Regions from separate parts of the Ferdinandcohnia sp. Marseille-Q9671 genome, predicted to be linked through region 2. Evidence: a T-box and tRNA genes for the amino acid it is inferred to sense, from the RefSeq annotation. Region 2 holds a T-box; the other regions hold tRNA genes.
The links. A T-box is a leader RNA that pairs with one kind of tRNA and senses whether it is charged. The one in region 2 lies ahead of serS (serine--tRNA ligase), so its partner is inferred to be a tRNA-Ser.
Positions count from the first base shown of each region.

Region 1 (7,826 bases), on a different contig from region 2:
ACAGGCACAAATTGTGAAGTCTACTAAGCTACAGCAGGTTGAAGATTTATATAGACCATACAAGCAAAAGCGTCGTACAAAAGCAACAGTGGCGAAGGAAAAGGGATTGGAACCTCTTGCTGAATGGTTGTATACATTCCCGTTGAATGTAGATATTGAACAATATGCTAATCAATTCATTTCAGAAGAAAAAGAGGTTCTTACCGTTGAGGATGCAATCCAAGGGGCTAAGGATATTATAGCTGAATGGATATCAGATGATCCTACTTTCCGTCAATGGATACGTACAGAGACCTTCAAGGTCGGTACAATCGAAACAATAGTTAAGAATCAGGAGAAAGACGAAAAAAATGTCTTTGAGATGTACTATGAGTATAAGGAACCTATTCACAAGGTTGTACCGCATCGAGTACTTGCGATGAATAGAGGAGAAAAAGAGGATGTATTACGAGTAACCATAGAACCACCTCTTGACCGTATTTTATCCTTTTTACAAAGGAAAATTGTAAAAAGGGAAAACTCCCCTGTCACTCCTTATGTTGTTGAGACAATTGAAGATAGCTATAAAAGGCTTATTCAGCCTTCGATTGAAAGAGAGATTAGAAAAGAACTAACGGAAAAGGCGGAGGACCAAGCGATACATATTTTTTCTGAAAACCTTCGCAATCTCTTATTGCAGCCACCACTAAAAGGAAGGATTGTTTTGGGGGTTGACCCAGCATATCGGACGGGGTGCAAATTGGCTGTAGTAGATGAAACGGGGAAAGTACTTACTATAGGTGTGATATACCCACATCCTCCAGTAAATAAAAAGGACGAGGCTGTCAAGAAGATAAAGGCAGTGATAGAAGAGTTCAAGGTTGAAATGGTGGCTATTGGAAACGGGACTGCTTCTAGAGAAACAGAACAATTTGTTGCTGACGTATTAAAAGAAATTAAGCAAGAAGTATTTTATATCATCGTTAATGAAGCGGGGGCGAGCGTATACTCAGCGTCCGAGTTGGCCAGAGAAGAATTCCCTGATTTCCAGGTAGAAGAAAGAAGTGCGGTCTCTATTGCAAGAAGGCTTCAGGATCCGTTAGCTGAATTGGTTAAAATTGATCCAAAATCAGTTGGTGTAGGGCAGTATCAACATGACGTATCAGAGAAAAAACTAAATGACCAATTAACATTTGTGGTGGAAACGGTAGTTAATAAGGTGGGTGTGAATGTTAATACAGCGTCATCATCCTTATTGCAGTACGTAGCCGGTCTATCAAAAACTGTGGCGAATAATATTGTGAAAAAACGTGAAGAGCAAGGGAAGTTCAAGAATAGAAGCGAATTAAAAGATATCCCGCGTCTGGGAGCAAAAACATATGAACAATGTATTGGGTTCCTACGTGTTGTAGATGGAGACGAACCATTAGACCGCACAGGCATACATCCGGAAAACTATAAAGAAGTAAAGAAGCTCTTATCTACTTTTGGACTATCAAGTAAAGAACTGGGTTCCGATAAACTAAAGGAAGCAATCTCTTCCATTGTTACTGAAGAAATTGCAGCCGAATTAGGGATTGGTGAAATTACAATACGTGATATAGCGGATGCACTTGTTCGACCAGAACGAGATCCTCGTGATGAATTAGCTAAACCATTATTGAAAAAGGATATTCTAAAACTTGAGGACCTTGCAAAAGGAATGGAATTAGAAGGAACTGTTCGTAATGTTGTAGATTTCGGGGCGTTTGTAGATATAGGAGTTAAGCAAGATGGGCTAGTTCATATATCGAAGTTACGTAATGGATTCGTTAAGCACCCACTAGATGTTGTTTCTGTTGGAGATGTTGTGACGGTTTGGATTGACGATGTTGATGTAAAGAAAGGTAGAGTAGCGTTAACAATGTTACCGCCTCAAAATAATAACTAAACAAAGTAAAACACTGCTTTTAGGAGCAGTGTTTTTTTCTATAGAAATACCAACATTGATTCAATAATTTGATTTGATATCTATTCTTTTCGTAATAAGCGCGCATCATTTGGTTTTGCAGCCAACTAGGCATAAGTAAACCTCCCTATGTTAAAATCAATCTTTTATCATTTAAAAAGAAAATAGTGATATTATAGAGATTGGGTATTTAAGTACAGATAAGAGTATTGGCGAGATCCGAAAATCTCGTTTGAGTATAAATAGTGTATGCACATATAGTACGTCCTGTTCGTAGAAAGAAAGGAAGAAAGAAATGGAACAATTTGAACTTCAAAAAATTGTTGAAGAGGTTTCCCTCACATACTTTGGAAAACCTTTTATCCACCAGGCGACTTTTAATAATCGTTTACAAACTACAGGTGGAAGGTATCTGTTGAAATCTCATAATATTGAACTAAACCCAAAACATTATCAAGAACGTGGGATAGATGAATTAGTCGGTATTATTAAGCATGAACTATGTCATTACCATTTACATTTAGAGGGTAAAGGGTACCAACATCGTGATCGTGATTTTCGATCTCTTTTAAAAGCAGTAGACGCACCACGATTCTGTAAACCTTTAGATTCAGTAAAAAAAAGAAAGGTTTCGAAACAATATTTGTATACCTGTAAGAATTGTGGGTTAGGATATGTTAGGAAGCGAAAAATCGATATTAAAAGGTATGTCTGTGGGAAATGTTCTGGTAAATTAGTAGAAGGAAATTAAGTGTTGACTCTCCGATTTACTTATGATAAATTATAAAAGTCGCCACAAAAACGGCTAGACAAAAATTCAGATACTCTTGACAACTAGAAAGTCTGTTTTTATAATAAGTTATGTCGTTACATTATTCCACAGTAGCTCAGTGGTAGAGCTATCGGCTGTTAACCGATCGGTCGCAGGTTCGAATCCTGCCTGTGGAGCCAATGGGGAAGTACTCAAGTGGCTGAAGAGGCGCCCCTGCTAAGGGTGTAGGTCGCGTAAGCGGCGCGAGGGTTCAAATCCCTCCTTCTCCGCCAGTCTTTACAATGGCCCGTTGGTCAAGCGGTTAAGACACCGCCCTTTCACGGCGGTAACACGGGTTCGAATCCCGTACGGGTCATACAACAAATGGGATGTGAGATGCATCAATTCTCACCTCCCATTTCTTTCTCTTAAACAATGGAGGATTAGCTCAGCTGGGAGAGCACCTGCCTTACAAGCAGGGGGTCGGCGGTTCGATCCCGTCATCCTCCACTCCACCATGAACTACTTATTTATTAGTTTATTAGCTTGCGATTGATTTGAAACATTCTGAGTGAAATGAAGTTTTAAGGATATGATATATAGAGTCCTACTATCCACTCAGTGATGTCGGCGATATTCCGCAAAATTTCCTTTTGGAATTTTACAGAATATCCGTTTGCGGAGAAGTTGATGTAGCTATTCGAAGATGATTTTCGTTAAGTTTAATCAATGGGCTATAGCCAAGTGGTAAGGCAACGGACTTTGACTCCGTCATTCGTAGGTTCGAATCCTGCTAGCCCAGCCATTTTAATTTTAGCACGAGCCATTAGCTCAGTTGGTAGAGCACGAACGAGTAAGCTTCGAAGCGATGCTTCAGCGTACCAATCGAACTGCTACTTGCAATAACTTCCTGAGATTGGGACGTCGTAGATGTACCTAATACGAAAGTTATACTTCGTTATCTAAATTATTTTAGCACGAGCCATTAGCTCAGTTGGTAGAGCATCTGACTTTTAATCAGAGGGTCGAAGGTTCGAGTCCTTCATGGCTCACCATTTTAATTAATATGCGGGTGTGGCGGAATTGGCAGACGCGCTAGACTTAGGATCTAGTGTCTTTGACGTGGGGGTTCGAGTCCCTTCACCCGCACTTATAACGCGGTCGTGGCGGAATGGCAGACGCGCTAGGTTGAGGGCCTAGTGGGAGTTGATCCCGTGGAAGTTCGAGTCTTCTCGACCGCACCAAAAAAAGTTTTAAAAAACACTTGCATTTGTTTTTGTAAGGTGTTATTATAGAAAAGTCGCTTCTTACAGAGCGGACATCAAAAATGCGCCCGTAGCTCAATTGGATAGAGCGTCTGACTACGGATCAGAAGGTTATGGGTTCGACTCCTTTCGGGCGCGCCATTATATTGCGGGAAGTAGCTCAGCTTGGTAGAGCACTTGGTTTGGGACCAAGGGGTCGCAGGTTCGAATCCTGTCTTCCCGACCAGACGAAACTTAATATTGCGGGTGTAGTTTAATGGTAAAACCTCAGCCTTCCAAGCTGATGTCGTGGGTTCGATTCCCATCACCCGCTCCAAAATTAGTTCTTTGAAAACTAAACATAATACAAGCGTCAACGTTTTAATTCTAAGTAACAAATTATTGAGCAATCAATACTCTTATTGGAGAGTTTGATCCTGGCTCAGGATGAACGCTGGCGGCGTGCCTAATACATGCAAGTCGAGCGGATCTTTGGGAGCTTGCTCCCAAAGATTAGCGGCGGACGGGTGAGTAACACGTGGGTAACCTGCCTGTAAGACTGGGATAACTTCGGGAAACCGGAGCTAATACCGGATAACATATAAGACCACATGGTCTTATATTAAAAGATGGCTTTTAGCTATCACTTACAGATGGACCCGCGGCGCATTAGCTAGTTGGTGAGGTAACGGCTCACCAAGGCGACGATGCGTAGCCGACCTGAGAGGGTGATCGGCCACACTGGGACTGAGACACGGCCCAGACTCCTACGGGAGGCAGCAGTAGGGAATCTTCCGCAATGGACGAAAGTCTGACGGAGCAACGCCGCGTGAGCGATGAAGGCCTTCGGGTCGTAAAGCTCTGTTGTTAGGGAAGAACAAGTACCGTTCGAATAGGGCGGTACCTTGACGGTACCTAACCAGAAAGCCACGGCTAACTACGTGCCAGCAGCCGCGGTAATACGTAGGTGGCAAGCGTTATCCGGAATTATTGGGCGTAAAGCGCGCGCAGGCGGTCCTTTAAGTCTGATGTGAAAGCCCACGGCTCAACCGTGGAGGGTCATTGGAAACTGGGGGACTTGAGTGCAGAAGAGGAGAGCGGAATTCCACGTGTAGCGGTGAAATGCGTAGAGATGTGGAGGAACACCAGTGGCGAAGGCGGCTCTCTGGTCTGTAACTGACGCTGAGGCGCGAAAGCGTGGGGAGCGAACAGGATTAGATACCCTGGTAGTCCACGCCGTAAACGATGAGTGCTAAGTGTTAGAGGGTTTCCGCCCTTTAGTGCTGCAGCAAACGCATTAAGCACTCCGCCTGGGGAGTACGGTCGCAAGACTGAAACTCAAAGGAATTGACGGGGGCCCGCACAAGCGGTGGAGCATGTGGTTTAATTCGAAGCAACGCGAAGAACCTTACCAGGTCTTGACATCCCATGACAACTCTAGAGATAGGGCTTTCCCTTCGGGGACATGGTGACAGGTGGTGCATGGTTGTCGTCAGCTCGTGTCGTGAGATGTTGGGTTAAGTCCCGCAACGAGCGCAACCCTTGATCTTAGTTGCCAGCATTCAGTTGGGCACTCTAAGGTGACTGCCGGTGACAAACCGGAGGAAGGTGGGGATGACGTCAAATCATCATGCCCCTTATGACCTGGGCTACACACGTGCTACAATGGATGGTACAAAGGGCAGCGAAACCGCGAGGTTAAGCAAATCCCATAAAACCATTCTCAGTTCGGATTGCAGGCTGCAACTCGCCTGCATGAAGCCGGAATCGCTAGTAATCGCGGATCAGCATGCCGCGGTGAATACGTTCCCGGGCCTTGTACACACCGCCCGTCACACCACGAGAGTTTGTAACACCCGAAGTCGGTGGGGTAACCGTAAGGAGCCAGCCGCCTAAGGTGGGACAGATGATTGGGGTGAAGTCGTAACAAGGTAGCCGTATCGGAAGGTGCGGCTGGATCACCTCCTTTCTAAGGAAACTGAAGTTCTACGAACTTCATAAAAAGACGCCTCTGTATTATGTTTAGTTTTGAGAGAGCTACTTTGTTCTCTTATATGTGTGAATGGGCCTATAGCTCAGCTGGTTAGAGCGCACGCCTGATAAGCGTGAGGTCGATGGTTCGAGTCCATTTAGGCCCACCATTCATTTAAATAATTTGGGGCCTTAGCTCAGCTGGGAGAGCGCCTGCCTTGCACGCAGGAGGTCAGCGGTTCGATCCCGCTAGGCTCCACCAAATCGTTCCTTGAAAACTAGATAACGTAACAAAACATTCATTGAAGTAAGTAAAGTTCTTTAAACTTTAGGCGCATGAGAAGCGAGAAGGTCGAGGAAGCAAAGTTCTGGAGGAACGGAGCGTAGTTTTCGCTACGTGAGTACCGGAAGAACGAAGCTGACGAAGAGATTCGACGCTTATCAAAGCCGAATAGGTTAAGTTATGAAGGGCGCACGGTGGATGCCTTGGCACTAGGAGCCGATGAAGGACGGTACTAACACCGATATGCTTCGGGGAGCTGTAAGTAAGCATTGATCCGAAGATTTCCGAATGGGGAAACCCACTGCCCGTAATGGGGTAGTATCCATACCTGAATTCATAGGGTATGAGAAGGTAGACCCGGGGAACTGAAACATCTTAGTACCCGGAGGAAGAGAAAGCAAACGCGATTTCCTGAGTAGCGGCGAGCGAAACGGAAGATAGCCCAAACCAAGAGGCTTGCCTCTTGGGGTTGTAGGACACTCTATACGGAGTTACAAAAGAGCGAAGTAGACGAAGCGACCTGGAAAGGTCCGTCAGAGAAGGTAACAACCCTGTAGTCGAAACTTCGTTCTCTCTTGAGTGGATCCTGAGTACGGCGGGACACGAGAAATCCCGTCGGAAGCTGGGAGGACCATCTCCCAAGGCTAAATACTCCCTAGTGACCGATAGTGAACCAGTACCGTGAGGGAAAGGTGAAAAGCACCCCGGAAGGGGAGTGAAATAGAACCTGAAACCGTGTGCCTACAAGTAGTCAAAGCACATTTATGTGTGATGGCGTGCCTTTTGTAGAATGAACCGGCGAGTTACGATCCCGTGCAAGGTTAAGTTGAAGAGACGGAGCCGCAGCGAAAGCGAGTCTGAATAGGGCGAAATAGTACGTGGTCGTAGACCCGAAACCAGGTGATCTACCCATGTCCAGGGTGAAGTTCAGGTAACACTGAATGGAGGCCCGAACCCACGCACGTTGAAAAGTGCGGGGATGAGGTGTGGGTAGCGGAGAAATTCCAATCGAACTTGGAGATAGCTGGTTCTCTCCGAAATAGCTTTAGGGCTAGCCTCGAGTATAGAGTCTTGGAGGTAGAGCACTGATTGGACTAGGGGCCCTCATCGGGTTACCGAATTCAGTCAAACTCCGAATGCCAAAGACTTGATTCTCGGGAGTCAGACTGCGAGTGATAAGATCCGTAGTCAAGAGGGAAACAGCCCAGACCACCAGCTAAGGTCCCAAAGTATACGTTAAGTGGAAAAGGATGTGGAGTTGCTTAGACAACCAGGATGTTGGCTTAGAAGCAGCCACCATTTAAAGAGTGCGTAATAGCTCACTGGTCGAGTGACTCTGCGCCGAAAATGTACCGGGGCTAAACGTATCACCGAAGCTGTGGATTGTTCTTACGAACAATGGTAGGAGAGCGTTCTAAGTGCAGCGAAGTCAGACCGGAAGGACTGGTGGAGCGCTTAGAAGTGAGAATGCCGGTATGAGTAGCGAAAGAGGGGTGAGAATCCCCTCCACCGAATGCCTAAGGTTTCCTGAGGAAGGCTCGTCCGCTCAGGGTTAGTCGGGACCTAAGCCGAGGCCGAAAGGCGTAGGCGATGGACAACAGGTTGATATTCCTGTACCACCTCTTTACCGTTTGAGCGATGGAGGGACGC
Region 1 covers NZ_CDRJTA010000002.1:160,443-168,268, forward strand. The annotation lists gene ACWNMY_RS12455 (Tex family protein) at 1-1,909, shown strand, start outside; gene cmpA (cortex morphogenetic protein CmpA) at 1,929-2,042, opposite strand; gene ACWNMY_RS12465 (SprT family protein) at 2,223-2,678, shown strand; tRNA gene ACWNMY_RS12470 (tRNA-Asn) at 2,804-2,878, shown strand; tRNA gene ACWNMY_RS12475 (tRNA-Ser) at 2,881-2,971, shown strand; tRNA gene ACWNMY_RS12480 (tRNA-Glu) at 2,983-3,054, shown strand; tRNA gene ACWNMY_RS12485 (tRNA-Val) at 3,116-3,188, shown strand; tRNA gene ACWNMY_RS12490 (tRNA-Gln) at 3,409-3,483, shown strand; tRNA gene ACWNMY_RS12495 (tRNA-Lys) at 3,658-3,733, shown strand; tRNA gene ACWNMY_RS12500 (tRNA-Leu) at 3,747-3,827, shown strand; tRNA gene ACWNMY_RS12505 (tRNA-Leu) at 3,836-3,922, shown strand; tRNA gene ACWNMY_RS12510 (tRNA-Arg) at 4,008-4,084, shown strand; tRNA gene ACWNMY_RS12515 (tRNA-Pro) at 4,093-4,169, shown strand; tRNA gene ACWNMY_RS12520 (tRNA-Gly) at 4,186-4,259, shown strand; rRNA gene ACWNMY_RS12525 (16S ribosomal RNA) at 4,342-5,891, shown strand; tRNA gene ACWNMY_RS12530 (tRNA-Ile) at 5,987-6,063, shown strand; tRNA gene ACWNMY_RS12535 (tRNA-Ala) at 6,080-6,155, shown strand; rRNA gene ACWNMY_RS12540 (23S ribosomal RNA) at 6,348-7,826, shown strand, end outside.
Region 1: it encodes a tRNA-Ser, which carries the amino acid that the T-box ahead of serS (serine--tRNA ligase) is inferred to sense. The anticodon was not compared.

Region 2 (7,330 bases):
CCGCAAATGCTCTAAACAGTATAAGCCTAGGCTGAGAAACATAAGTGATATACTCAAACGCTCTAAACAGTATAAGCCTAGGCTGGGAAACGATAAGTGATATACCGCAAATATCAAAACTGTAAAAAGTGAAAGTAAAAAGAGCTCCTACTTAACCGCAATATGCTGTTCAATTTCTTAAAAGATAGTCCCCTAGACACCATCAATCTTCCCCTTTAAAAATAAATAAAGTAAAAAAGGTACTTTATCCGCTGAAATGGCTAAGAATTGTCTTATAAAAGGATAGTCATTGCTAGAGTAAGTATGGAGAAGCTCACTCCACCATTCGGTTTCATACCTTGAGATCATACTTAGGTTGTATAGTAGTAAATAATGAGTCATAACCTCCGGGAATACAGATAACAACTCGCGCTCCCTTGGTAAATAGAAAGTATCTTCATAAATTTGATACAAAAGTGGAGAGCTGGAGAGTGGTAATAAATAGTTTGGTGTATTTACTTTGAAATTCATCATGTCACTCGCCCCTGTTCCCCCATCATTTGGGATAAGAGAAATAGGAAAAGGAATTGTACTCTCAATAAAATCTAAAAACCTACGTGATGTCATATGGTAGGTATCTAATGCTTCATTAGGGATTGTTAAAATATTTTCAACAGAAATAGGTGTATGAATATATAAACTCTGTTGAAAATGAAGTGTAAATAAATTATGTAATTCTGGAATTCGTTTAAACAATTGTTCCATAGTAAACTTTTCTCCCTCCATTTGTTTCACATGAAACATCTGTTCTGAAAAGTGGGAGAAGAGCCCATTCTTTTGTACCTTTACTTCATCATGAAAAAACTCATAGCTTTGTTTTTTTCTTTTTCGAGTAGATACCCCATGTGCCAGTACTGAAGTTGATTCTGGATATTGTGGATCAACGGTGAGAAGACAGGCCTTTAACAACTGGACCATTCCATAAAATAGCAATACGGGTTTGATCGCTAAGGGTGCATCTTTTGAAAGCTGATAATAATTTTGACCATGTTCTAAATAATAAATAAACGGGTAACAGTTTTCGTAGCTCTTTTTTTCTGCATCAGGGACTGTTGCTTTCTCATAGCATTTCTGAAGGAGTTGCTGGGTGGTATTTGCTGCATGTAAAGCATTAAATGATTGCCAAATAAACCGATATTCAAACAAATTATAAACCTCCAATAAAAAACAAGAAAGTGCGACTATATTCAGGCCAATAAATAACGTAAAAACTCTGAATTATTAAATATATTATTCGTTCCTTGACAGTAGTTTACCCAGTTGATAATCTACTAATAATATTTTGCATTCAAAGGGGGATTTATTACATGTGGGAAACTAAATTTGCCAAAGAAGGATTAACATTTGATGATGTCTTGCTTTTACCAGCAAAGTCAGAAGTATTGCCTAAGGATGTAAGTCTAGGTGTCGCATTAACAGAAACGCTCAAGTTAAATATCCCAATTATTAGTGCGGGTATGGACACTGTTACGGAGCATGAAATGGCTATAGCAATGGCACGCTCAGGTGGGCTAGGTATCATTCATAAGAATATGTCGATTGAACAGCAAGCTGAACAGGTTGATAAGGTAAAGCGTTCAGAAAGTGGCGTAATAACAGATCCATTTTTCTTAACTCCAAGTCATCAAGTATTTGATGCTGAGCATCTCATGGGAAAATACCGCATTTCTGGTGTTCCAATTGTAAACAATCCACAAGAACAAATATTGGTAGGAATCATTACCAATCGAGACCTTCGTTTTATCCAGGATTATTCCATTCTTATATCTGATGTTATGACAAAGGAAGACCTTGTAACAGCCCCAGTAGGAACAAATTTAGAACAAGCAGAAAAGATTTTACAGAAGTATAAGATCGAAAAACTACCTCTTGTAGATGAGAATGGGGTATTAAAGGGCCTTATAACAATTAAAGATATCGAAAAAGTAATCGAATTCCCAAATTCCGCTAAGGATGCACAAGGACGTTTATTAGTAGGGGCTGCTGTTGGTGTAACCAAGGATACCTTACTCCGTGTTGCAAAGCTAGTTGAAGCAGGTGCTGATGCTGTTGTTGTTGATACGGCACATGGTCACTCAGCAGGTGTACTAGAGACTGTAAAATCGATTCGGAATGAATATCCAAGCTTAAATATTATTGCAGGTAATGTGGCAACTGCTGAAGCAACTAGAGATCTAATTGAAGCAGGAGCTAATGTTGTAAAAGTAGGAATAGGCCCAGGTTCAATTTGTACAACACGTGTTGTTGCTGGTGTAGGTGTACCACAAATTACTGCGGTATACGATTGTGCTACAGAAGCTAGAAAACATGGAGTGTCAATTATTGCAGATGGTGGTATTAAATACTCAGGTGATATCGTGAAAGCTCTAGCATCTGGAGGACATGCAGTAATGCTAGGAAGTCTACTTGCAGGTGTGTCTGAAAGCCCAGGAGAAACAGAGATTTTTCAAGGGCGCCGCTTTAAGGTGTATCGTGGAATGGGATCAGTCGCAGCAATGGAAAAAGGAAGCAAGGATCGCTATTTTCAAGAGGACAATAAGAAATTTGTTCCTGAGGGTATCGAAGGGCGTCTTCCTTACAAGGGGCCACTTAACGATACAATCTACCAACTGATTGGTGGTATCCGATCAGGAATGGGATATTGTGGCACAAAGAATTTAGAAGAATTAAGAGAAAATGCACAATTTATTAAAATGACAGGTGCTGGATTACGTGAAAGTCATCCACATGATGTTCAAATTACGAAAGAAGCACCAAATTACTCTACTCTTTAAGGTATAGTAAGTAGATAAATAATCCATTGGTAGGATTTTTATAAAGTGGTAGATAGAGTCACGTGCTCTATCTATTTTTTTTATACTCACTGTGATAAAATATAATTTGTGTGTAAAACGAAACAGGAGGTTTAATACGTGAAAAAACAAACACAAAAAAGATTGTTGATTAGTTTAGTGGCAATCTTTTTATTATCAATTTTTATAAATCCACTTACGAATGTCCAAGCAGAAACTGCAGGTCCTGAAATAGAAGCAAAATATGCTATTTTAATAGATGGTGACACGGGAAGAGTCCTCTATGAAAAGGATGCAGATGTTGCTGCACCGATTGCAAGTATGACCAAGATGATGACTGAATACCTAGTGTTAGAGGCTATAGACGAAGGTAAAATTTCATGGGATGACACAACTGTTATTAGCGATTATTCATTTGAAATCTCAAAACCTAGTAATGGGTTTTCAGGTGCAGGTCTTACACAAGATAAGCCATACAAAGTAGAAGATTTATATAATGCAATGGCAATTTACTCTGATAATGCTGCAACAATAGCTTTAGCTGAATTAGTAGCCGGTACAGAGGCAAACTTCATTAAAATGATGAATGAAAAAGCAGCAGAGTTGGGACTACCAGATTATCATTTTGCAAATAGTACAGGTTTAACGAATCAAATGCTCGAAAATGTTTACCCAGATGGAAGAGATCCGAATGGAGACAATGTATTATCGGCTGAATCCGTTGCTCTTTTGGCATATAATTTAATTAAAGATTATCCAGAGGCTTTGGATCATTCTAGTATGCCACAAATGACTTTTGAAGGTAAAAAATTAAATAATTACAACTGGATGTTAAAGCATGACCCTAAAGAATCACCTAACTTTGTCCCTTATTATTATGAGGGGATGGATGGGCTAAAAACTGGATATACTGGCGAAGCTGGAAAATGCTTCACAGGTACAGCTGTAAGAAATGGGCAGAGATTAATTTCTGTTGTGATGAATACGACGATTGAGGAAGATGCTCCTCGTTTTGTAGAAACGAAAAAACTATTAGATTATGGATTTAATAACTTCGAGAAAGTTGAAATTTATCCTGAAGGCTATCAATTAAAAGGGCAAGAAGAACTTAAAGTTCTAAAGGGAAAAGAAAAAGAAGTTGAAATCGAAACAAATAAGCCTATCTCAATCTTGATTAAAAAAGGTGAAGATAAATCATTATATGAGGCATCATACGTACTCGATAAATCTATTGTTTCCAAAGATGAAGTAACAGCACCAATTAAAAAGGGTGAGAAAGTTGGTACAATGAAGATTACGTATAAAGGTGATGGAGACATCAGATTTATTACTGGACAAGATGGTGTTCAAACAGATCTTGTAACAAAAAACGAAGTAGAAAAAACAAATTGGTTTGTAATCATGATGAGAGGTATCGGCGGTTTCTTTGGCGACATTTGGTCAAGTGTAGCTGATACAGTTAAAGGTTGGTTCTAATTTTTTAATAGTATATAACGTGGACTCCTTCTTGTTTTAGAAGGAGTTTTTTTTGGAAACATTTGATAGATAGATTAAATACATAGAAATACTAGGATAATAATTTAAAATAGGATAGAATATTCTTAAGTTTTTTTTAATAGAGCATTTACTATCTAGTAAAGTGTGATATTATAAAGCCTATAATAAATGTACTCATACATGTAGGGGGAATCGTAATGGCAAATACAGGTACAGATCGTGTAAAACGAGGAATGGCTGAAATGCAAAAAGGCGGCGTTATAATGGACGTTGTCAATGCAGAACAGGCTAGAATAGCAGAGGAAGCAGGAGCTGTTGCAGTAATGGCATTAGAGCGTGTGCCAGCTGATATAAGAGCAGCGGGTGGAGTTGCTAGAATGGCAGATCCAACGATAGTTGAGCAAGTTATGAATGCTGTTACTATTCCAGTTATGGCAAAGGCTCGTATAGGTCATATTGTAGAGGCACGTGTGCTAGAAGCATTAGGTGTCGACTATATCGATGAGAGTGAAGTGCTAACACCTGCCGATGAAGAGTTCCATTTAAATAAACGTGATTTTACAGTACCATTTGTGTGTGGCTGCCGTGATTTAGGTGAAGCAACTCGCCGTATTGCAGAGGGTGCGTCAATGCTACGTACAAAAGGGGAACCTGGAACAGGAAATATCGTAGAAGCTGTTCGTCATATGAGAAAAGTGAATGCTCAAATCCGCAAGGTAGTTGGAATGAGTGAAGATGAGATTATGACAGAAGCGAAAAATCTAGGTGCACCATATGAATTATTATTACAAATTAAGCGTGAGGGGCGTTTGCCAGTTGTAAACTTTGCAGCAGGCGGTGTTGCAACTCCAGCTGATGCTGCTCTAATGATGCAACTTGGCGCGGATGGCGTATTTGTAGGTTCAGGTATCTTTAAATCTGATAATCCTGCTAAATTTGCCCGTGCAATTGTAGAAGCAACTACTCATTATGAGGATTATGAATTAATTGCACAGCTATCTAAAGGATTAGGAAACGCCATGAAGGGTGTTGAAATTTCATCATTATTACCAGAACAACGTATGCAAGAACGAGGCTGGTAAGTAAGAGGGTGTTCATAAGTGGTTAAAATTGGAGTATTAGGTCTTCAGGGCGCAGTTAGAGAACATACTCGCTCAGTAGAAGCATCTGGTGCAGAAGCAATCGTCATAAAAAAGATTGAGCAATTAGATGAAATAGATGGGCTCATCATTCCCGGTGGAGAAAGTACAACAATGCGTCGATTAATTGACAAGTATGGCTTTTTAGAGCCACTGCGAAAATTTGCTGAACAAGGGAAACCGATGTTCGGAACTTGTGCTGGGTTAATCTTACTTGCCAAAGAGATCGTAGACTATAAAGAACCACATCTAGGTCTAATGGATGTAACGGTAGAACGTAATTCATTTGGTCGCCAACGTGATAGCTTTGAGGCTGAGCTTATGATACCTGGAATTGCAGAAGACTTTCTTGGTGTTTTTATTCGTGCACCACATATTGTGGAAGCCGGAGAAAATGTTGAAATACTTGCAAAGCATAATGGCAGGATTGTTGCTGCTCGCGAAGGCCAATTTCTAGGCTGTTCCTTCCATCCTGAGTTAACGGATGATCATCGCTTAACAGGGTATTTTGTTAAAATGGTGGAAGAGGCGCAAACCAAAAACCTTGTATAAACTCTTGAAACATGGTAAAACTTAATATAAATTAATAAATAAGAGTTAAATATATGAAATCTATGACAGGAAATAGTAGCTCGTCTTTTTTCTTTAGAGAGTCGGTGGTTGGTGTGAACCGATGAAAATGGCTTGTGAATCCATCCTTGAGTAAAATACTGAACCTTACGCTAAGGTGCATTTGATAGTAGGTATTTTCGGTAAATCCGTTATCTTTTCAAGAGGGGAATACTTTTGTATTCCCAACTAGGGTGGTAACGCGGGTTAACTCTCGTCCCTTTATTGGGGCGGGAGTTTTTTGTCGTTTCCGCAACTGTCGATAAGCTCAAATTTGTTTTTAACATGTATTTTATAGGAGGTTTTTTGATTATGTTAGATATTAAATTTTTACGTAGTAATTTTGAAGAGGTAAAGGAAAGGCTCAAATTCCGTGGGGAGGACTTAAGCGATCTTGGGCGCTTTGAGGACTTAGATAAGACACGTCGCGATTTGATTGTTAAGGCAGAAGAATTAAAAAGCAGAAGAAATGAGGTTTCTGGCCAAATCGCTATTTTAAAGCGAGAAAAGAAAGATGCAGAAGCTTTAATACTAGAAATGCGCGAAGTTGGCGAAAAAGTAAAGGAATTAGATAATGAGTTACGTGGTGTGGAGGAAGAATTAGAACAGCTCTTATTGTCTATTCCTAACATCCCACATGAGAGTGTTCCAATTGGGGAATCTGAAGATGATAATGTAGAGGTTCGAAAGTGGGGGGAGATTCCTCAGTTTTCATTCGCGCCAAAGCCACACTGGGAAATTGCAGATGAGCTTCGTATACTAGACTTTGAAAGAGCTGGGAAGGTAACCGGAAGTCGATTTGTATTTTATAAAGGATTAGGTGCAAGACTTGAAAGAGCGCTCTTTAACTTTATGTTAGATCTGCATGTGGAAGAACATGGGTATGAGGAGGTTATTCCTCCGTATTTAGTAAACCGTACAAGTATGACAGGAACTGGTCAGTTACCAAAATTCGAAGAGGATGCTTTCCTTATTGAAAATGAAGACTACTTCTTAATTCCTACTGCAGAAGTGCCAGTTACGAACATGCATCGTGATGAAATTGTTAGTGGAGAGGAACTCCCAATTAAATATGCAGCATTTAGTGCATGTTTCCGTTCTGAGGCAGGTTCAGCTGGTAGAGATACAAGAGGCCTGATTCGCCAGCATCAATTTAATAAGGTCGAGCTAGTAAAGTTTGTTAAGCCAGAAGATTCATATGCAGAATTAGAGAGCTTAACGGCAAATGCAGAAAAGGTGCTTCAACTATTAGGT
Region 2 covers NZ_CDRJTA010000001.1:2,263,118-2,270,447, forward strand. The annotation lists gene ACWNMY_RS11155 (YaaC family protein) at 193-1,185, opposite strand; gene guaB (IMP dehydrogenase) at 1,347-2,813, shown strand; gene ACWNMY_RS11165 (D-alanyl-D-alanine carboxypeptidase family protein) at 2,952-4,307, shown strand; gene pdxS (pyridoxal 5'-phosphate synthase lyase subunit PdxS) at 4,526-5,410, shown strand; gene pdxT (pyridoxal 5'-phosphate synthase glutaminase subunit PdxT) at 5,429-6,019, shown strand; T-box leader at 6,073-6,301, shown strand; gene serS (serine--tRNA ligase) at 6,389-7,330, shown strand, end outside.

Region 3 (7,826 bases), 1.1 Mb from region 2:
CAGAGAAGGTAACAACCCTGTAGTCGAAACTTCGTTCTCTCTTGAGTGGATCCTGAGTACGGCGGGACACGAGAAATCCCGTCGGAAGCTGGGAGGACCATCTCCCAAGGCTAAATACTCCCTAGTGACCGATAGTGAACCAGTACCGTGAGGGAAAGGTGAAAAGCACCCCGGAAGGGGAGTGAAATAGAACCTGAAACCGTGTGCCTACAAGTAGTCAAAGCACATTTATGTGTGATGGCGTGCCTTTTGTAGAATGAACCGGCGAGTTACGATCCCGTGCAAGGTTAAGTTGAAGAGACGGAGCCGCAGCGAAAGCGAGTCTGAATAGGGCGAAATAGTACGTGGTCGTAGACCCGAAACCAGGTGATCTACCCATGTCCAGGGTGAAGTTCAGGTAACACTGAATGGAGGCCCGAACCCACGCACGTTGAAAAGTGCGGGGATGAGGTGTGGGTAGCGGAGAAATTCCAATCGAACTTGGAGATAGCTGGTTCTCTCCGAAATAGCTTTAGGGCTAGCCTCGAGTATAGAGTCTTGGAGGTAGAGCACTGATTGGACTAGGGGCCCTCATCGGGTTACCGAATTCAGTCAAACTCCGAATGCCAAAGACTTGATTCTCGGGAGTCAGACTGCGAGTGATAAGATCCGTAGTCAAGAGGGAAACAGCCCAGACCACCAGCTAAGGTCCCAAAGTATACGTTAAGTGGAAAAGGATGTGGAGTTGCTTAGACAACCAGGATGTTGGCTTAGAAGCAGCCACCATTTAAAGAGTGCGTAATAGCTCACTGGTCGAGTGACTCTGCGCCGAAAATGTACCGGGGCTAAACGTATCACCGAAGCTGTGGATTGTTCTTACGAACAATGGTAGGAGAGCGTTCTAAGTGCAGCGAAGTCAGACCGGAAGGACTGGTGGAGCGCTTAGAAGTGAGAATGCCGGTATGAGTAGCGAAAGAGGGGTGAGAATCCCCTCCACCGAATGCCTAAGGTTTCCTGAGGAAGGCTCGTCCGCTCAGGGTTAGTCGGGACCTAAGCCGAGGCCGAAAGGCGTAGGCGATGGACAACAGGTTGATATTCCTGTACCACCTCTTTACCGTTTGAGCGATGGAGGGACGCAGGAGGATAGGGTAAGCGCGCTGTTGGATATGCGCGTCCAAGCAGTTAGACTGGTAAGTAGGCAAATCCGCTTACCGCGAAGGTTGAGCTGTGATGGCGAGGGAAATATAGTACCGAAGTTCCTGATTCCACACTGCCAAGAAAAGCTTCTAGCGAGGTAAATGGTGCCCGTACCGCAAACCGACACAGGTAGGCGAGGAGAGAATCCTAAGGTGATCGAGAGAACTCTCGTTAAGGAACTCGGCAAAATGACCCCGTAACTTCGGGAGAAGGGGTGCTTTTTAGGGTGAATAGCCCTGAAAAGCCGCAGTGAATAGGCCCAGGCGACTGTTTAGCAAAAACACAGGTCTCTGCGAAGCCGCAAGGCGAAGTATAGGGGCTGACACCTGCCCGGTGCTGGAAGGTTAAGAGGAGGGGTTAGCTCTAAGCGAAGCTCTGAATCGAAGCCCCAGTAAACGGCGGCCGTAACTATAACGGTCCTAAGGTAGCGAAATTCCTTGTCAGGTAAGTTCTGACCCGCACGAAAGGTGTAACGATCTGGGCACTGTCTCAACGAGAGACTCGGTGAAATTATAGTACCTGTGAAGATGCAGGTTACCCGCGACAGGACGGAAAGACCCCGTGGAGCTTTACTGCAGCCTGATATTGAATTTTGGTACAGCTTGTACAGGATAGGTAGGAGCCTTGGAAGCCGGAGCGCTAGCTTCGGTGGAGGCGTCGGTGGGATACTACCCTGGCTGTATTGAAATTCTAACCCGAAGGCCTTATCGGCCTTGGAGACAGTGTCAGGTGGGCAGTTTGACTGGGGCGGTCGCCTCCTAAAAAGTAACGGAGGCGCCCAAAGGTTCCCTCAGAATGGTTGGAAATCATTCGTAGAGTGTAAAGGCACAAGGGAGCTTGACTGCGAGACCTACAAGTCGAGCAGGGACGAAAGTCGGGCTTAGTGATCCGGTGGTTCCGCATGGAAGGGCCATCGCTCAACGGATAAAAGCTACCCCGGGGATAACAGGCTTATCTCCCCCAAGAGTCCACATCGACGGGGAGGTTTGGCACCTCGATGTCGGCTCATCGCATCCTGGGGCTGTAGTCGGTCCCAAGGGTTGGGCTGTTCGCCCATTAAAGCGGTACGCGAGCTGGGTTCAGAACGTCGTGAGACAGTTCGGTCCCTATCCGTCGTGGGCGTAGGAAATTTGAGAGGAGCTGTCCTTAGTACGAGAGGACCGGGATGGACACACCGCTGGTGTACCAGTTGTTCTGCCAAGGGCATCGCTGGGTAGCTATGTGTGGAAGGGATAAGTGCTGAAAGCATCTAAGCATGAAGCCCCCCTCAAGATGAGATTTCCCATAGTGTTAAACTAGTAAGATCCCTCGAAGATGACGAGGTTGATAGGTCAGAGGTGTAAGCATGGTGACATGTGTAGCTGACTGATACTAATCGATCGAGGACTTAACCAAATCATTTCAATGAATGAAATTATGTTATCTAGTTTTGAAGAAATGAAAAATTCTTCTTGATTTTTGTAGAAAAGATAGTATAATATATCTTGTCTCTACTTTATCTAGTGACGATAGCGAAGAGGTCACACCCGTTCCCATACCGAACACGGAAGTTAAGCTTCTCAGCGCCGATGGTAGTTGGGACTTTGTCCCTGTGAGAGTAGGACGTCGCTAGGTTGGAAGAGATGGAGGATTAGCTCAGCTGGGAGAGCACCTGCCTTACAAGCAGGGGGTCGGCGGTTCGATCCCGTCATCCTCCACCATATGTACTACCTATATAATATGCCGGTGTAGCTCAGTTGGTAGAGCAACTGACTTGTAATCAGTAGGTCGTGGGTTCGACTCCTATCGCCGGCACCATTTGTGAGAGCCATTAGCTCAGTTGGTAGAGCATCTGACTTTTAATCAGAGGGTCGAAGGTTCGAGTCCTTCATGGCTCACCATTTTAATTAATATGCGGGTGTGGCGGAATTGGCAGACGCGCTAGACTTAGGATCTAGTGTCTTTGACGTGGGGGTTCGAGTCCCTTCACCCGCATTATGCGGAAGTAGTTCAGTGGTAGAACACCACCTTGCCAAGGTGGGGGTCGCGGGTTCGAATCCCGTCTTCCGCTCCAGAACTTCATTTTAAATGCCGGGGTGGCGGAACTGGCAGACGCACAGGACTTAAAATCCTGCGGTAGGTGACTACCGTACCGGTTCGATTCCGGTCCTCGGCACCATATTAATAAGTAATGCGCCCGTAGCTCAATTGGATAGAGCGTCTGACTACGGATCAGAAGGTTATGGGTTCGACTCCTTTCGGGCGCGCCATTACGGGAAGTAGCTCAGCTTGGTAGAGCACTTGGTTTGGGACCAAGGGGTCGCAGGTTCGAATCCTGTCTTCCCGACCATCTAAATAATAATGTTTTGGGGCCTTAGCTCAGCTGGGAGAGCGCCTGCCTTGCACGCAGGAGGTCAGCGGTTCGATCCCGCTAGGCTCCACCAAAAACCTTAACAGTATTCTTAATTATGGCGGTGTAGCTCAGCTGGCTAGAGCGTACGGTTCATACCCGTGAGGTCGGGGGTTCGATCCCCTCCGCCGCTACCATTTTAAATACTAGAGGACCTTTAGCTCAGCTGGTTAGAGCAGACGGCTCATAACCGTCCGGTCGTAGGTTCGAGTCCTACAAGGTCCACCATTTTCAACTTTCTTATACGGAGGAATACCCAAGTCCGGCTGAAGGGATCGGTCTTGAAAACCGACAGGGGTGTTAAAGCCCGCGGGGGTTCGAATCCCTCTTCCTCCGCCATATTTACTTAATGACTTATAATTCTTATTTTCGCGGGGTGGAGCAACGAGCATTGCTTCGTCGAATAAACTGCGAGTTGTCCCGACGGATAAACTTCCTGCTTAGGCTAGCAGAGGAAGGGACAGTCATTAGAAGCTTGGCGCATACAGTACAATTTATAATTCTTATTATCGCGGGGTGGAGCAGTCTGGTAGCTCGTCGGGCTCATAACCCGAAGGTCGCAGGTTCAAATCCTGTCCCCGCAACCAAATGGTCCCGTGGTGTAGCGGTTAACATGCCTGCCTGTCACGCAGGAGATCGCCGGTTCGATCCCGGTCGGGACCGCCATATTAATTATTTTGTTGGCTCAGTAGCTCAGTCGGTAGAGCAAAGGACTGAAAATCCTTGTGTCGGCGGTTCGATTCCGTCCTGAGCCACCATATTTTACTAAACTTAATGGCGATTGTGGCGAAGTGGTTAACGCATCGGATTGTGGTTCCGACATTCGTGGGTTCGATTCCCATCAGTCGCCCCATATATTATCCGTAGGCTTTAGTTGAATAAAATATCTTATATTATTTTTATGCGGGTGTAGTTTAATGGTAAAACCTCAGCCTTCCAAGCTGATGTCGTGAGTTCGATTCTCATCACCCGCTCCATATTTTTAAATCAATGGGCCTATAGCTCAGCTGGTTAGAGCGCACGCCTGATAAGCGTGAGGTCGATGGTTCGAGTCCATTTAGGCCCACCATATTTTATTCCACAGTAGCTCAGTGGTAGAGCTATCGGCTGTTAACCGATCGGTCGCAGGTTCGAATCCTGCCTGTGGAGCCATTTTTTTTGGGGAAGTACTCAAGTGGCTGAAGAGGCGCCCCTGCTAAGGGTGTAGGTCGCGTAAGCGGCGCGAGGGTTCAAATCCCTCCTTCTCCGCCATGTGATTTATATATTCAATAATCTAGCAATCTTATTAATCTGGCCCGTTGGTCAAGCGGTTAAGACACCGCCCTTTCACGGCGGTAACACGGGTTCGAATCCCGTACGGGTCATCAAGCGTTATGAGAATATCTCATAGCGTTTTTTTTATTGTTTAGGAAATTAAAAAATTCAACCTTATGATAAGTTATAAATGGGTTTATCTACATCTAGCTCCAGCGCCTAGTCCCTCGAGGTCATAAGCCAATCCGTCAAGAAGGTCAAAGAGCAACCTTCTCGCCGTTTAGTCTTATGCTTGTCGGATGCACAGGACAAGGGAAGCTTCGATAGCATAATCATCGCACGAAGAAAATGCATAGCATTTTCGAGGAATGTGCTGACGTCCGCGTTTGCCACAAGACGTGGCAGCCTTTAGTGGGCGTTTACTTTCAAGACGCTTGCGCTTTTGTTCTTTCAGTTTTTTAGCTGTTTTGTGCTTTGTTTTCGTTCTAATCGTACTCCTTTCTCTTCATTACTACTGCTCCCTAAAATGGAATTGTAGGAATGCAAAAACACCTGTTGCCAGGTGTTTTAGTCTTGATCCAGGATATCGTCTTCTATTTTTTTTCCTGGGTTATTTAAATCAACGTCTGAAAATATTCCAGGGGATATTCCTCGAAACATATCAAATGCTAAAATTTTATCATCAGGAGCATCAAATAATGGAGCATCGCGCTTCACGCTGTTAGTTTCATCTTCACGTTTCACCTTCTACACCTCCATTTATTATCCTCCCAGATAAACCTTTAATTATTCTTGCTATCTGTTATCACCATTTAACAAATTACCGATTCCTCCTAGAATACTTCCTTCACCAGTGCTTCCTCCATTCTTAGGTGCACTTGCGAAGATACGATCTGCTAGACGGCTAAATGGCAGTGATTGTACCCACACAGCTCCAGGTCCCCTTACTGTTGCATAAAATAATCCTTCACCACCAAAGAATGCTGTTTTAACTTTACCTACAAATTCAATATTGTAATCCACTTCTTTGGTCATTCCTACGAGACAACCCGTATCAATTCGTAACACTTCACCTGGCTCTAACACCCTTTTATGAATTGTTCCTCCCGCATGCAGAAAGGCAAGGCCATCTCCCTCTAATTTCTGCATGATGAAGCCTTCTCCACCAAAAAAGCCAGTACCTAATTTCCGTTGAAAATCGATTCCAACTGATACACCTTTTGCCGCGCAAAGAAATGAATCCTTTTGACAAATGACTTTTCCCCCTAGCTCACTTAAGTCAATTGGAATTATTTTACCCGGGTAAGGGGCTGCAAAAGAAACATGTTTCTTTCCGCTATGGCTGTTAGTAAATACAGTCATAAATAGACTTTCACCTGTTAGAACTCGCTTCCCAGCACCAAAAAGCTTTCCTAATAGACCTCCACCATTGGAGTCTGATCCGTCTCCAAAGATAGTTTCCATCGATATACCATCTTCCATCATCATCATAGCCCCTGCTTCAGCTATGACACTTTCTTGTGGATCTAATTCTATCTCGACAAACTGCATGTCATCTCCATACAGCTTATACTCAATCTCATGTGCATTCATTACGTCTTCTTCCTTTCTAAAAAAAGATGTTTATATACTTGTAATTCTCCATTACAATAGTATCTTCCTTTATGACTGACTAAAGAAGTTGAAAATTATTCCCTTGGAGGAAGAAGTATGTCGAATAGAAGGGACTGGATTTAAATGACAAATACAAACAAGAATATTATAATATATTTAGAATTTTCTTGATATAATGATTGATAGGAGGACCTTATGAAGCCAGATGTAGCCGTTAAAAAAAGGATATGGCCAAGGAAGAAACGATGGAAAGCCCTTTTCACAATTGGAATAGTGGCTGCATTTCTTCTAGTTTCAGCTATTGCAGCAGGTTATTTATTTTTGAGAAAAAGTTTACCTGTTATAGAAGGAGAGATTCTTGTAGAAGGGGTAACCGAAGAAGTAGAGGTATTACGTGATTCGAATGGAGTACCACATGTACTTGCAAATAACGAGCATGACTTATATTTTGCACAAGGGTACGTTACGGCACAGGACCGCTTATTTCAAATGGATTTAAGTCGTAGACAGGCTTCTGGTGAGTTAAGCGAAGTAATTGGAGAATCATTGATCGAGCAGGATAAATACTTTCGAACCCTTGGTTTACGTAGGGCAGCAGAAATTTCTTTTGAAGGGTATTCTGAAGAGGCACAGGTTGTGTTAAAGACATATGCCGATGGTGTAAATGCTTTTATTAGAGAAGCTAAAGAAAAGGGCACCTTACCTACTGAATTTACTCTAGCTGGATATGAACCAGTGGAATGGAGTCCAATTGATTCACTAACGATTGGAAAATATATGGCCTATGATTTAGGTGGACATTATAAAGGGCAAGCATTCAGATACTATATGGCACAGCATGTTTCTGAAGAAAAAGTGCTAGAGTTATTTCCTGCATATCCAGATAATGGTGCAACTGTACTTCAGGCTATAAAAGACAATCCATTAGACATTACAAAAAGTATTGCAAAGGCTCCTTTTCCAAATGAGTTTAATGGAAGTAATAACTGGGTCATAAGCGGTGATAAAACTGAATCAGGTCTACCCATACTTGCGGATGATCCTCATTTAGGTCTGGCCACTCCATCTATTTGGTATGAAACACATTTGCAAACGGATGAGATGGATGTGAGTGGTGTCATATTTGCTGGGGTTCCGGGGATTATTTTAGGACGTAACCAGCATATTGCATGGGGAGTAACAAATGTTGGACCAGATGTACAGGATTTATATATTGAAAAGAGAAATCCAAGTAATCCTAATCAATTTGAATATATGGGAAAATGGGAGGAAGCAACCGTCATTGAAGAGCCGATAAAGGTCAAAGATGGTGAAACGATTCCTTATCAAGTTCAAATTACACGACATGGACCAATCATCTCAGAATTCACCCATGATCATCAGGAAGATACTG
Region 3 covers NZ_CDRJTA010000001.1:1,170,506-1,178,331, reverse strand. The annotation lists rRNA gene ACWNMY_RS06090 (23S ribosomal RNA) at 1-2,571, shown strand, start outside; rRNA gene rrf (5S ribosomal RNA) at 2,675-2,790, shown strand; tRNA gene ACWNMY_RS06080 (tRNA-Val) at 2,801-2,876, shown strand; tRNA gene ACWNMY_RS06075 (tRNA-Thr) at 2,898-2,973, shown strand; tRNA gene ACWNMY_RS06070 (tRNA-Lys) at 2,981-3,056, shown strand; tRNA gene ACWNMY_RS06065 (tRNA-Leu) at 3,070-3,150, shown strand; tRNA gene ACWNMY_RS06060 (tRNA-Gly) at 3,155-3,229, shown strand; tRNA gene ACWNMY_RS06055 (tRNA-Leu) at 3,246-3,334, shown strand; tRNA gene ACWNMY_RS06050 (tRNA-Arg) at 3,349-3,425, shown strand; tRNA gene ACWNMY_RS06045 (tRNA-Pro) at 3,429-3,505, shown strand; tRNA gene ACWNMY_RS06040 (tRNA-Ala) at 3,524-3,599, shown strand; tRNA gene ACWNMY_RS06035 (tRNA-Met) at 3,626-3,702, shown strand; tRNA gene ACWNMY_RS06030 (tRNA-Ile) at 3,717-3,793, shown strand; tRNA gene ACWNMY_RS06025 (tRNA-Ser) at 3,812-3,904, shown strand; tRNA gene ACWNMY_RS06020 (tRNA-Met) at 4,076-4,152, shown strand; tRNA gene ACWNMY_RS06015 (tRNA-Asp) at 4,156-4,231, shown strand; tRNA gene ACWNMY_RS06010 (tRNA-Phe) at 4,248-4,323, shown strand; tRNA gene ACWNMY_RS06005 (tRNA-His) at 4,343-4,418, shown strand; tRNA gene ACWNMY_RS06000 (tRNA-Gly) at 4,469-4,542, shown strand; tRNA gene ACWNMY_RS05995 (tRNA-Ile) at 4,558-4,634, shown strand; tRNA gene ACWNMY_RS05990 (tRNA-Asn) at 4,643-4,717, shown strand; tRNA gene ACWNMY_RS05985 (tRNA-Ser) at 4,726-4,816, shown strand; tRNA gene ACWNMY_RS05980 (tRNA-Glu) at 4,858-4,929, shown strand; gene ACWNMY_RS05975 (hypothetical protein) at 5,387-5,563, opposite strand; gene ACWNMY_RS05970 (TIGR00266 family protein) at 5,615-6,412, opposite strand; gene ACWNMY_RS05965 (penicillin acylase family protein) at 6,629-7,826, shown strand, end outside.
Region 3: it encodes a tRNA-Ser, which carries the amino acid that the T-box ahead of serS (serine--tRNA ligase) is inferred to sense. The anticodon was not compared.